Regions from separate parts of the Cytobacillus pseudoceanisediminis genome, predicted to be linked through region 2. Evidence: riboswitches for the same ligand, from Rfam matches in the RefSeq annotation. Region 2 holds a riboswitch; each other region holds the start of a gene.
The links. Region 2 has a riboswitch for cobalamin ahead of cobJ (precorrin-3B C(17)-methyltransferase). Riboswitches for the same ligand answer to the same signal wherever they lie in the genome.
Positions count from the first base shown of each region.

Region 1: another riboswitch for cobalamin. It lies ahead of M5V91_RS21200 (ABC transporter substrate-binding protein); the one in region 2 lies ahead of cobJ (precorrin-3B C(17)-methyltransferase).
Region 3: another riboswitch for cobalamin. It lies ahead of M5V91_RS02800 (ribonucleoside-diphosphate reductase subunit alpha); the one in region 2 lies ahead of cobJ (precorrin-3B C(17)-methyltransferase).

Region 1 covers NZ_CP097349.1:3,926,477-3,929,760, reverse strand. The annotation lists gene M5V91_RS21205 (hypothetical protein) at 3-779, shown strand; cobalamin riboswitch at 860-1,064, shown strand; gene M5V91_RS21200 (ABC transporter substrate-binding protein) at 1,451-2,425, shown strand; gene M5V91_RS21195 (FecCD family ABC transporter permease) at 2,391-3,284, shown strand, end outside.
Region 2 covers NZ_CP097349.1:1,158,407-1,161,690, forward strand. The annotation lists gene M5V91_RS06140 (MFS transporter) at 1-673, shown strand, start outside; gene M5V91_RS30320 (MFS transporter) at 718-1,092, shown strand; cobalamin riboswitch at 1,284-1,461, shown strand; partial or broken gene cobJ (precorrin-3B C(17)-methyltransferase) at 1,695-3,284, shown strand, end outside.
Region 3 covers NZ_CP097349.1:503,947-507,230, forward strand. The annotation lists partial or broken gene M5V91_RS02790 (heavy metal translocating P-type ATPase) at 1-1,399, shown strand, start outside; gene M5V91_RS02795 (hypothetical protein) at 1,575-1,703, shown strand; cobalamin riboswitch at 1,832-2,025, shown strand; partial or broken gene M5V91_RS02800 (ribonucleoside-diphosphate reductase subunit alpha) at 2,160-3,284, shown strand, end outside.

The DNA of each region.
Region 1 (3,284 bases), 2.6 Mb from region 2:
CATTGAAAAGAAGGAATCATGCTATTCGTGATCTCATCTACATCCATCTTAATGAACAGGATCAGTATGTGATGACTTATGGAATTGAGTTTGCAGAGTTTGCCCAAACTCTTTCCGATTCTATTAACAATCTGCTGTTGTTAAAGCATCGTTTTGAACATGGGGACTTTAATACCCACACGATGTTCGATTATGTGTCAAGGGACAAGCTGGGCAGGCTGGTTGAGGATGATGTATATGGCTATGGCGATTTTTGCTGGATTGATTTCGAGGAAGAGGAAGCGGTGAATGAGCTTCCCGGCCAGACAATTGCTGAGCTTCTTTATCTCGGCCATGTCAAGGAACATCTTAAGCCGCCTTTTTACAATTATCTGAGCAATCGCTATGTGTACCTGGCCCATGATGATGGCTGGTTTAACCGTACATATTATCGCGATCTGAACGATTTTTACCGCATGCTTGGGGAAGTAATCCCCGGTAAAATGGGACAGATGAAAGTCGAAAAAACGCTCCTTGGCATAAAAAAGAAAAAGACGTATCCTCCTATCACCAGAGATGTCCTGCCTTCCTTAAAGTCTCTTATGAAAGAGGGAGCGGTACTTTCCATTAAGGATATCGAACAGAATCGGGTCCGGATAGAAATTCCTATTTGGATTATTGGCGACTTTGCGAATATGGATGATATGTATGACGAGTATGAGGCCATTGTGAAAGAGCCATGTGAGGCGAAGATTGTGTTTGATAAGAAAACAAGGGAATGGAAAATATACTCGCGCTAGAATTCTGAACTTTTTTACAACATTCAGCAAAATTCTCTTACTTTTTCTGCGTGATGGTGTATAATCGGAGATAGAAAATTTTATATCCGCATAGAACAGGTGTCTTCTCAAAAGGGTTTTAAAACAGGCTCTTTTGAAGACTTAATAGGGAAGCTGGTGAAATTCCAGCGCGGTCCCGCCACTGTAAATGGAAGCTGTCTGTAAATCCACTGTACAGGAATGTATGGGAAGGAGCAGAACGCATTGACCATGAGCCAGGAGACCTGCCTGATTCTTAAGCACCCATAAACCTACGAGGATAGGGAGGTGTTTGGTCCGGCCATCCTTTCTGCACTAATTGATAAATGACCATGCCAACATCTCCTTGCCGTCCGAGGGGATGTTTTTTATTTGGTTGTTTCTAAAAGTCTATGGGTGGCTAACTTAGTTTCTGCCACTGAGTTGATTGCAGCGGAGGGCACTTGACTCCTGCGGGAAGTGAGGGAAGTGAGAGACCCCACAGGCGAAGCCGAGGAGGCTCTCATCTCTCCCCGGAAAGCAAGTGCCTGCAGCGGAAATCAACGCGCTAGGTTTGTAAGCTAAAAAATATTATGAGAACCAGCCTTTTATTTTTTAAGATGGTGTTAGACACCACCCGAATTTTGTCGAAAGTTCTAGGAGGATTGCTGAGTATGAGAAAGTTTTATGCATTTTTATTAACGATGCTTCTGGCTGCAGGAGTGCTAGCAGGCTGCGGCGAGAGTGCTGAACAGCCTAAAGAAGAGAAAAAGGTTGAGGAAGGGCAGAATACTGGCGGGGAAGAGGCTGCTTTTCCTGTTACGATAAAGGATGCTCTTGATAATGAAATCGTCATCGAATCCAAGCCCGAAAGAATCGTTTCCATGATTCCAAGCAACACCGAAATTGTTTTTGAATTGGGGCTTGGCGAAGAAGTTGTCGGAGTCTCCGATTTTGATAACTACCCGCCCGAAGCCACAGAAAAAGAAAAGATTGGCGGCATGGAATTTAATGTCGAGAAAATTATTTCTTTAAAACCGGATCTTGTCCTTGCTCACGCGTCAAGCGCACATAATTCCGAAGCTGGCCTTCAGCAATTAAGGGATGCAGGTGTGACCGTCCTTGTTGTCAATGATGCAAAGAGCTTTGATCAGGTTTTTGAATCCATTGAAATGGTTGGAACCGCAGCGGGAGAGAAGGATGAAGCAGAGCAGCTTGTTTCAGATATGAAGAGCAAGCTCGAGGAAATCAAAACAAAAGCTCAGGGCATAAAAGAAGAAGACCGCAAATCGGTTTTCGTGGAAGTTTCACCTGCTCCTGAAATCTATACAGCAGGTACAAAAACATTTATGGATGAAATGCTAAGTGCCATCAATGCAGAAAATATCATTTCCGAAGAAGGATGGCCGAAAATGGATCCGGAAGCGATTATCGAACGGAATCCGGATGTAATCATCACAACTCATGGCTATTACACTGAGGATGCTGCTGGCAATGTAATGAAAAGGGATGGCTGGCAGGATATAACCGCAGTAAAAAATAAGCATGTTGCCGATGTTGATTCCGATATGGTAACCCGCTCTGGCCCTCGTATTATTGAAGGAGTCGAGGAACTTGCAAAAGCAGTATATCCGGACGTATTTAAATAATAAATTTTTAGCTTATCTAACAGCAGCGGCTTTCCTGCTTTTAGCCATGCTGATGGGGATTTCAATTGGAACAGTGTCTGTTCACCCCATGACGATTATCAGAGTAATAAGCGCTGAGCTATTTCCTTTTATTTCATTGGGAAACACGGATGCTATGCATTCAAATATCATTTTGAATATTCGCCTGCCGCGCGTTTTGCTGGCTGGCTTAGTAGGGGCGTCTCTTGCAATTGCGGGAGCCGCCTTTCAAGGTTTATTAAGAAATCCGCTGGCAGATCCATATACAATTGGGGTTTCATCCGGGGCTTCACTAGGTGCTGTTTTAACATTATTCTTAGGATTATCCATTCCGTTTGCAGGAATGTTTACGCTGCCGTTATTCAGCATTTTATTTTCCTTTTTAACCATTTTTGCCGTTTTGCTGTTTGCCAGAAAAATTGAAAGATCCATGAAAGTGGAAACGATTATTTTAACAGGCATTATCTTCAGTTCTTTTCTTGGCGCTCTGATTTCTCTGATGATTGCCCTGACTGGAGAGGAGCTTAGACAGATTATTGGCTGGCTTCTTGGCAGTGTATCCATGAGAGGGTGGGCGTATATTAAAATTATCATTCCGTTTTTTGTACTGGGTGCCATCCTTCTTTTAGTGAACAGCAAAGAGCTTAATGCCATGAGCTTCGGAGAAGAAAAGGCCCAGCATATAGGGGTGGACGTTCAGAAGAGAAAGATGATGGTCCTGATAGCTGGCTCTATCTTGACTGGTGCGGCTGTAGCTGTATCTGGAACGATAGGATTTGTCGGTCTTGTGATCCCTCATCTGACCAGGCTGTTATGGGGACCGGATCATAGGCACCTATTG
Region 2 (3,284 bases):
CTCAGAAGCATGGCTGTCTGCTTCTGTCCCAATTGGCTTTGTAATGGGTGCATTAGTTAGTTCATATTTTGGGATAGCAGATCGTTTTAATCCCCGAAAGGTTCTTGCCGTTTCAGCGTTTCTGGGTGCGCTATTGAATGCCTTGCTTTTATTGGCAGATCAGGCTTTTTTCGGTATTCTGCTTAGGATATTAACCGGTGTATCACTCGCTGGTGTATACCCGACAGCTGTTAAAATATTATCTCAATGGTTTCCGAAAAAACGCGGGCTTGCAGTTGGTATCTTAATAGCCGCCTTAACTCTAGGGTCCTCTTTGCCACATTTTATTGTTATATTCTCTTCTTCTTTAAATTGGCAATTAGTGATTATTTGCAGTTCAATATTGGCTCTCCTGGCAGCTGTAATTGTCAATTGGGTTTTAACAGATGCTCCAGTAACAACGAAAAAATTACCTTTCTCTTTTAAATTAATAAAAAAGGTAGTTTCGAATAAACCAGTAATGCTTGCGAACTACGGTTATTTTGGGCATATGTGGGAATTGTATGCGATGTGGACGTGGATTCCCATCTTTTTGACTGCTAGTTTTACAAGCTATTCTCCAGGGATTCCTCCCTGGTTCATTGCATTGTCCTCTTTTATTATTATCGGAATTGCAGGGGGATTGGCTGTGTAGTAGGCGGGCTAGTCTCAGATAAAATTGGAAGAGCAAATCTAACGATTATTTCTATGTGTATCAGTGCCATTTGCTGTATCTTGATTGGCTTTACTTTTGGTCAATATATTTGGTTAACTCTTCTCCTTTCTATCATTTGGGGAATGTCTGTCATCGCTGATTCTGCCCAGTTTTCTGCCGCAGTTTCAGAAGTTGCAGAAGTTGAGTATGTAGGAACAGCTTTGACTTTTCAAATGTGCATTGGTTTCCTGATCACTATATTTTCTATAAATTTAATCCCTATTATACAGAGGTTAGTTGGCTGGGAATGGGTCTTTGCCTGTTTAGCGATTGGACCAATTCTTGGTATTGTATCTATGGTCCAGTATAAACGGCATGATTTTAATAATGTCAAAGGGACAATCGGTCATTTTAAATAAATTAAACAATATCTATTTGTACTAACTTTGTAAATTATATCCCAGCAAAAATTAACTCCTGAATAGCAGATATAAGTTCTTTTTACCAATTCCTATATCTAAAAGTCAAAGGCATTAACATAGCATTTAAAAAATTAAGAAAAAAATAATATGCCAAAATTGGTCATTATATGTTATATTAGTAAAAAATTAATATATCAATTTGAATAAGTGCTCACTTTGGTGAGGTAAAAGGGAAACCAGTGAAAGTCTGGTACAGCCCCCGCTACTGTAAAAGCTGATGAAATTACAATGCCACTGAGAAATCGGGAAGGTGTAAGAGTAAGAAGAAGCTTAAGTCAGGAAACCTGCTTATTTAAACGACACTTGCTTTTCGGAGGGAGAAGTATAGGCGGGACAATTATGATCAATTGTTTTTGAGTTTCAGTATGCTAATTTTTATACTGTCATTTCATATGCCTGTATTCCTTTGAAAAGGAGTGCAGGCATTTTTTATTTGGCAAGAAGCAATGAATTTTGAGAAATGTCCGGCGCAGGGCGCCTGCTAAGAGCAGCACGGCAGCAGGCAAGGCGCATATGCTTTTCTTAATTGGAGGTTACCTATGAAGAAGGGAAAAATCTTTGTTGTCGGCTTCGGTCCGGGCGATCGTGAGCATATAACGAAACGGGCTGTGGATGCGCTGCAGCAGAGTGATTGCATTATTGGCTACAAAACTTACGTAGATCTGATCATGCCATTCGTTACAGCAAGTTCCATTGTGAGCACGGGGATGACTGAGGAGGTATCCCGTGCGCAGGATGCAGTGAAAAGAGCGGAAGCCGGCCATATTGTTTCCGTGATATCGAGCGGTGACTCGGGTGTATACGGCATGGCTGGCTTAGTGTATGAAGTGCTGATCGAAATGGGCTGGACGGAAGAAGAAGGAATCGAAGTGGAAATTGTTCCGGGCATCTCTGCGATTAATTCATGTGCGAGTTTACTGGGGGCACCTGTCATGCATGACTCCTGCACCATCAGTCTGAGTGATCATTTAACACCCTGGACTGTGATCGAAAAGCGCATTGAAGCAGCCGGGATGGCGGATTTTGTCATCGCATTATATAACCCGAAAAGCGGCAGAAGGACACGGCAGATTGTCGAGGCACAAAGGATTCTATTAAAATATCGTTCTCCTGATACACCAGTGGGTCTTGTGAAAAGTGCTTACCGCGAGAATCAGAATGTCATTCTGACTACACTGGCGGAAATGCTTGATCACGATATAGGCATGCTGACAACGGTTGTGATCGGGAATTCCTCCACTTTCTTTTATGACAATAAAATCATTACGCCTCGCGGATATCAGAGAAAGTATACGCTCGGTGAAGAGAAGCAAAGCTTAAAGCCGCATCAGCGTTTAAAAAAGGAAGCGGAGCCATGGGCATTAAATCAGGAAACCGGGGAAGCACAGGCCGGCTACGAGCAGATCCAGAGAAGAAAACAAGAAGCCAGCTCAATGGATATGGCTTTAAAGGCTTTATCGATGGCAACGAAATCGGGGATTGACCAAACACATTTGGTGCAGCAGCCAATCGAAGATATTTTTGAATTTGCAGTAACGCCTGGGGTTGCCAATAAATTTATTACACCAGACCAAATGCGCGTATTGGCAGAAGCTGTTGGCGAGAAAGGCACCATGGAATATACACCGGATCACCGATTTTTAATCAAGATTCCAACTGGACGGCCTCAGTCGATTGTGGAAAAACTCGAACAAAATCAACTTACAGTCATGCCAGTGGGCGATGTTCTAAATGTAAAAGCCTGCGATTTTTGCTACGGGGAGAAAGCAGAATCCATTCCATATGCAGAGGAAATTGCAGCTGAACTGGGGGGTTAAAGCTTCCAAAGGAACTGCATATTGGTTTTAACGGCTGCGGTATGGCCTGTTATCGGGCCGTATTTGATGATATCGGCATAGTTTACCGCAAGAAGAAGTTTGATCTATTTATCGGGGCAAAGCCGGTTGGCCGTACAGCCCATGCTGCCCAGCCGGTGGCAGAGGGAATTGAGCCCGATCAGCTGGTGCCGTTATTAAAGGAGATTATCGAAGAATACAAAGAAAATGCGCATCCAAATGAACGGCTTTTTAAATATTTTAAGCGTGTGAAAAAATTCAGTATTTTACCTATCAGGATATGAGCTCCAAGAT
Region 3 (3,284 bases), 650 kb from region 2:
GAAGGACAGTCTGCTTTAGATGAATCCATGCTGACAGGGGAAAGTGTACCTGTTGATAAAACAGCAGGAGATACAGTTATTGGGTCCACCATTAATAAAAATGGCTTCCTGAAAATTAAAGCCACTAAAGTCGGCAAAGATACAGCATTGTCACAGATTATTAAAGTGGTTGAAGAAGCGCAAGGTTCAAAAGCCCCTATACAGCGAATGGCAGACAGAATCTCTGGGATATTCGTTCCCATTGTAGTGGCCATAGCAGTGGTTACATTCCTGGTGTGGTATATATGGGTAAGTCCTGGAAATTTTGCAGAAGCACTCGAAAAATTGATTGCTGTCCTGGTAATTGCATGTCCATGTGCTCTAGTCTGGCGACGCCAACCTCTATAATGGCCGGCTCAGGCCGGGCAGCGGAATATGGGGTTCTCTTCAAAGGCGGAGAGCACCTGGAGCTCACGCACGAAATCACTGCAGTCGTTCTTGATAAAACTGGAACAGTTACACATGGCAAACCGGTATTAACAGATGTGATTATAGAACACAACGTTGAAGAAAAAACATTTCTCCAGCTTGTAGGGTCAGCGGAGAAACAGTCTGAGCATCCATTGGCTGAAGCGATAGTAAAGGGAATAAAGGATAAAGGAATCATGCTATTTAATCCAGTTGAATTTGAAGCTATTCCGGGGTATGGAATAAAAGCGAGAGTGGATGGAAAAGATCTCCTGATAGGTACAAGAAGATTAATGGACAAATACGACGTTAATGTCCAGTCAGCCAAACTTGATATGGAAACACTGGAGGAAAATGGAAAAACGGCAATGCTTGTCGCGGTTGATGGCAAATATGCAGGTATCGTGGCAGTTGCGGATACAATAAAGGAAACATCCAGAGATGCAATCAAACGCTTAAGGAAACTGGGCATTGAAGTCATTATGATTACGGGAGATAACAAACGTACGGCTCAGGCAATAGCTGATGAAGTGGGCATAGACTCTGCAATTGCAGAGGTTCTACCTGAAGGCAAGGCAGAAGAAGTAAAAAAACTTCAGAACCAGGGAAAAAAGTAGCTATGGTCGGCGATGGCATAAACGATGCACCTGCACTTGCTGTAGCTGATATTGGTATGGCGATCGGAACCGGTACAGACGTTGCGATGGAAGCAGCTGATATTACGCTAATGAGAGGGGATTTAAATAGTATTGCAGACGCCATCCTAATGAGCAAAAAAACCATTAGGAATATAAAACAAAATCTTTTCTGGGCATTTGCATACAATACCCTTGGCATCCCAGTAGCTGCATTAGGGTTCCTTGCACCTTGGCTTGCCGGCGCCGCAATGGCGTTCAGCTCCGTATCTGTCGTTTTAAACGCACTTCGTTTACAAAGAGTAAAAATAAAGTGAAACTTCAATCAGCGGGAATTCTTTTTCTCTGCTGATTGTTAGTTGAACAAATCGGGCCTCAATGGGCAGTTGACCCACTCATCCTCCATGGACTCCTCTGAGCCCTGTAGTGGGGTCATACTGTCCGTTAGACTGCGATAAATGAAAAAACGTTTTATTAAAAGGAGCAGATAAAATGAAAAAATGGGCAGGTGCAGCGATTGCGTATCTCGTTCTTGTAATGGCAGGGTATGCTGTATATGATTCATTTTGGGCTACCCCTGAGCCGGTATCTCATGATATTGAAATGGAAAATCATGAGTGAGAAATAAAGAACAGAGGGAATATCCCCCCTGTTCTTTTTCGTCCATTAACGATTAAAAATTTGTAATCTATTTCTCTATATGATAGAATCATCTACAATATATAGTATATATTAAAAAGAATAAAAACTACATATAGATCGTGATTGGTGTCCTATGAGGACTTAATAGGGAATTCGGTGTAAAACCGAAGCTGTCCCCGCAACTGTAAGTGCAGACGAAAAGAGCATGCCACTGTACAAAACGCTTTATGGCGTTTGTATGGGAAGGGCTTTAAGTAGAGTGAAGCACAAGCCAGGAGACCTGCCAGGGCGATCGAAAGTTTCATATCTTCGGGGATTGAGATGATGAAACGATCGCGTAATGGCCGTTTATTCATCTTCTTCCAGCTATTATACTATCGTTTGATCCGCTCATTTTCCGGGCGGATTTTTATTTTGCCTTTAGGAGGAAGTAAGATGGTCCAAACCATACAACCGATAGAAATTTTAGAAGAACTTAAGACAGAATTTCCACAGCTCGGCATAGAGCACCTATTAAAAAGGTATGAAGAAATGAGCCAGCTGGGAGCGGAAACAATGTATGACCAGTTTATACTGGATTGTTTATCTTTTATCAGTATTGATGAGCCTGATTGGACTTTTGCCGCGTCACGTCTGCTTCTTAAGAAGCTCTATACTGAGTCAGGAAAAAATAGAGAATGCCAGCCGGATGATTGCTACAAACATTTTTATACGTTAATTGAACGGCTGACGGCTTTAGGAATTTATGACCAGGATTTATTAGATGTGTATTCAAAGGATGAGATAAATGAACTTGCCCAATTCATAAAGAAAGAAAATGACCGCTTATTTACATATTTGGGGTTGAAAATGCTGGCTGACCGATATCTTGCCAGGGACAAACAGAAAAATCTTTATGAGCTTCCACAGGAACGGTTCATGATCATCAGCATGGTGCTGATGAAAAGGGAGCCGAAGGGTAAGCGGCTTGAACTCATTAAAGAAGCTTACTGGGCAATGAGTGGTTTGTATATGACTGTTGCCACGCCAACACTCGCTAATGCAGGGAAAAACTGGGGACAGCTTTCAAGCTGTTTCATTGAGACCGTTGATGACAGTCTTGATTCTATATATGACAGCAATACCGATATTGCATCACTGTCTAAAAATGGCGGGGGAATCGGAGTATATTTAGGGAAGATCCGCAGCAGAGGAAGTGATATTAAAGGATTTAAGGGTGCATCTTCAGGTGTGATTCCCTGGATGAAGCAGCTGAATAACACAGCAGTCAGTGTTGATCAGCTTGGACAGAGGCAGGGTGCTATAAGCGTCTATCTGGATGTCTGGCATAAAGATATCTTCTCGTTTCTTGATGCAAAGCTTAATAATGGAGATGAACGGCAACGGACACATGATTTATTCACAGGTGTCTGCATTCCGGATTTGTTTATGGAAAAAGTGGAAAGCCGGGGATATTGGTATTTATTTGATCCCCATGAAGTCCGCAAGGTAATGGGCTTTTCACTGGAGGATTTTTATGATGAAGGTGAAGGCGAAGGTTCATTCCGCCAGAAATATAAA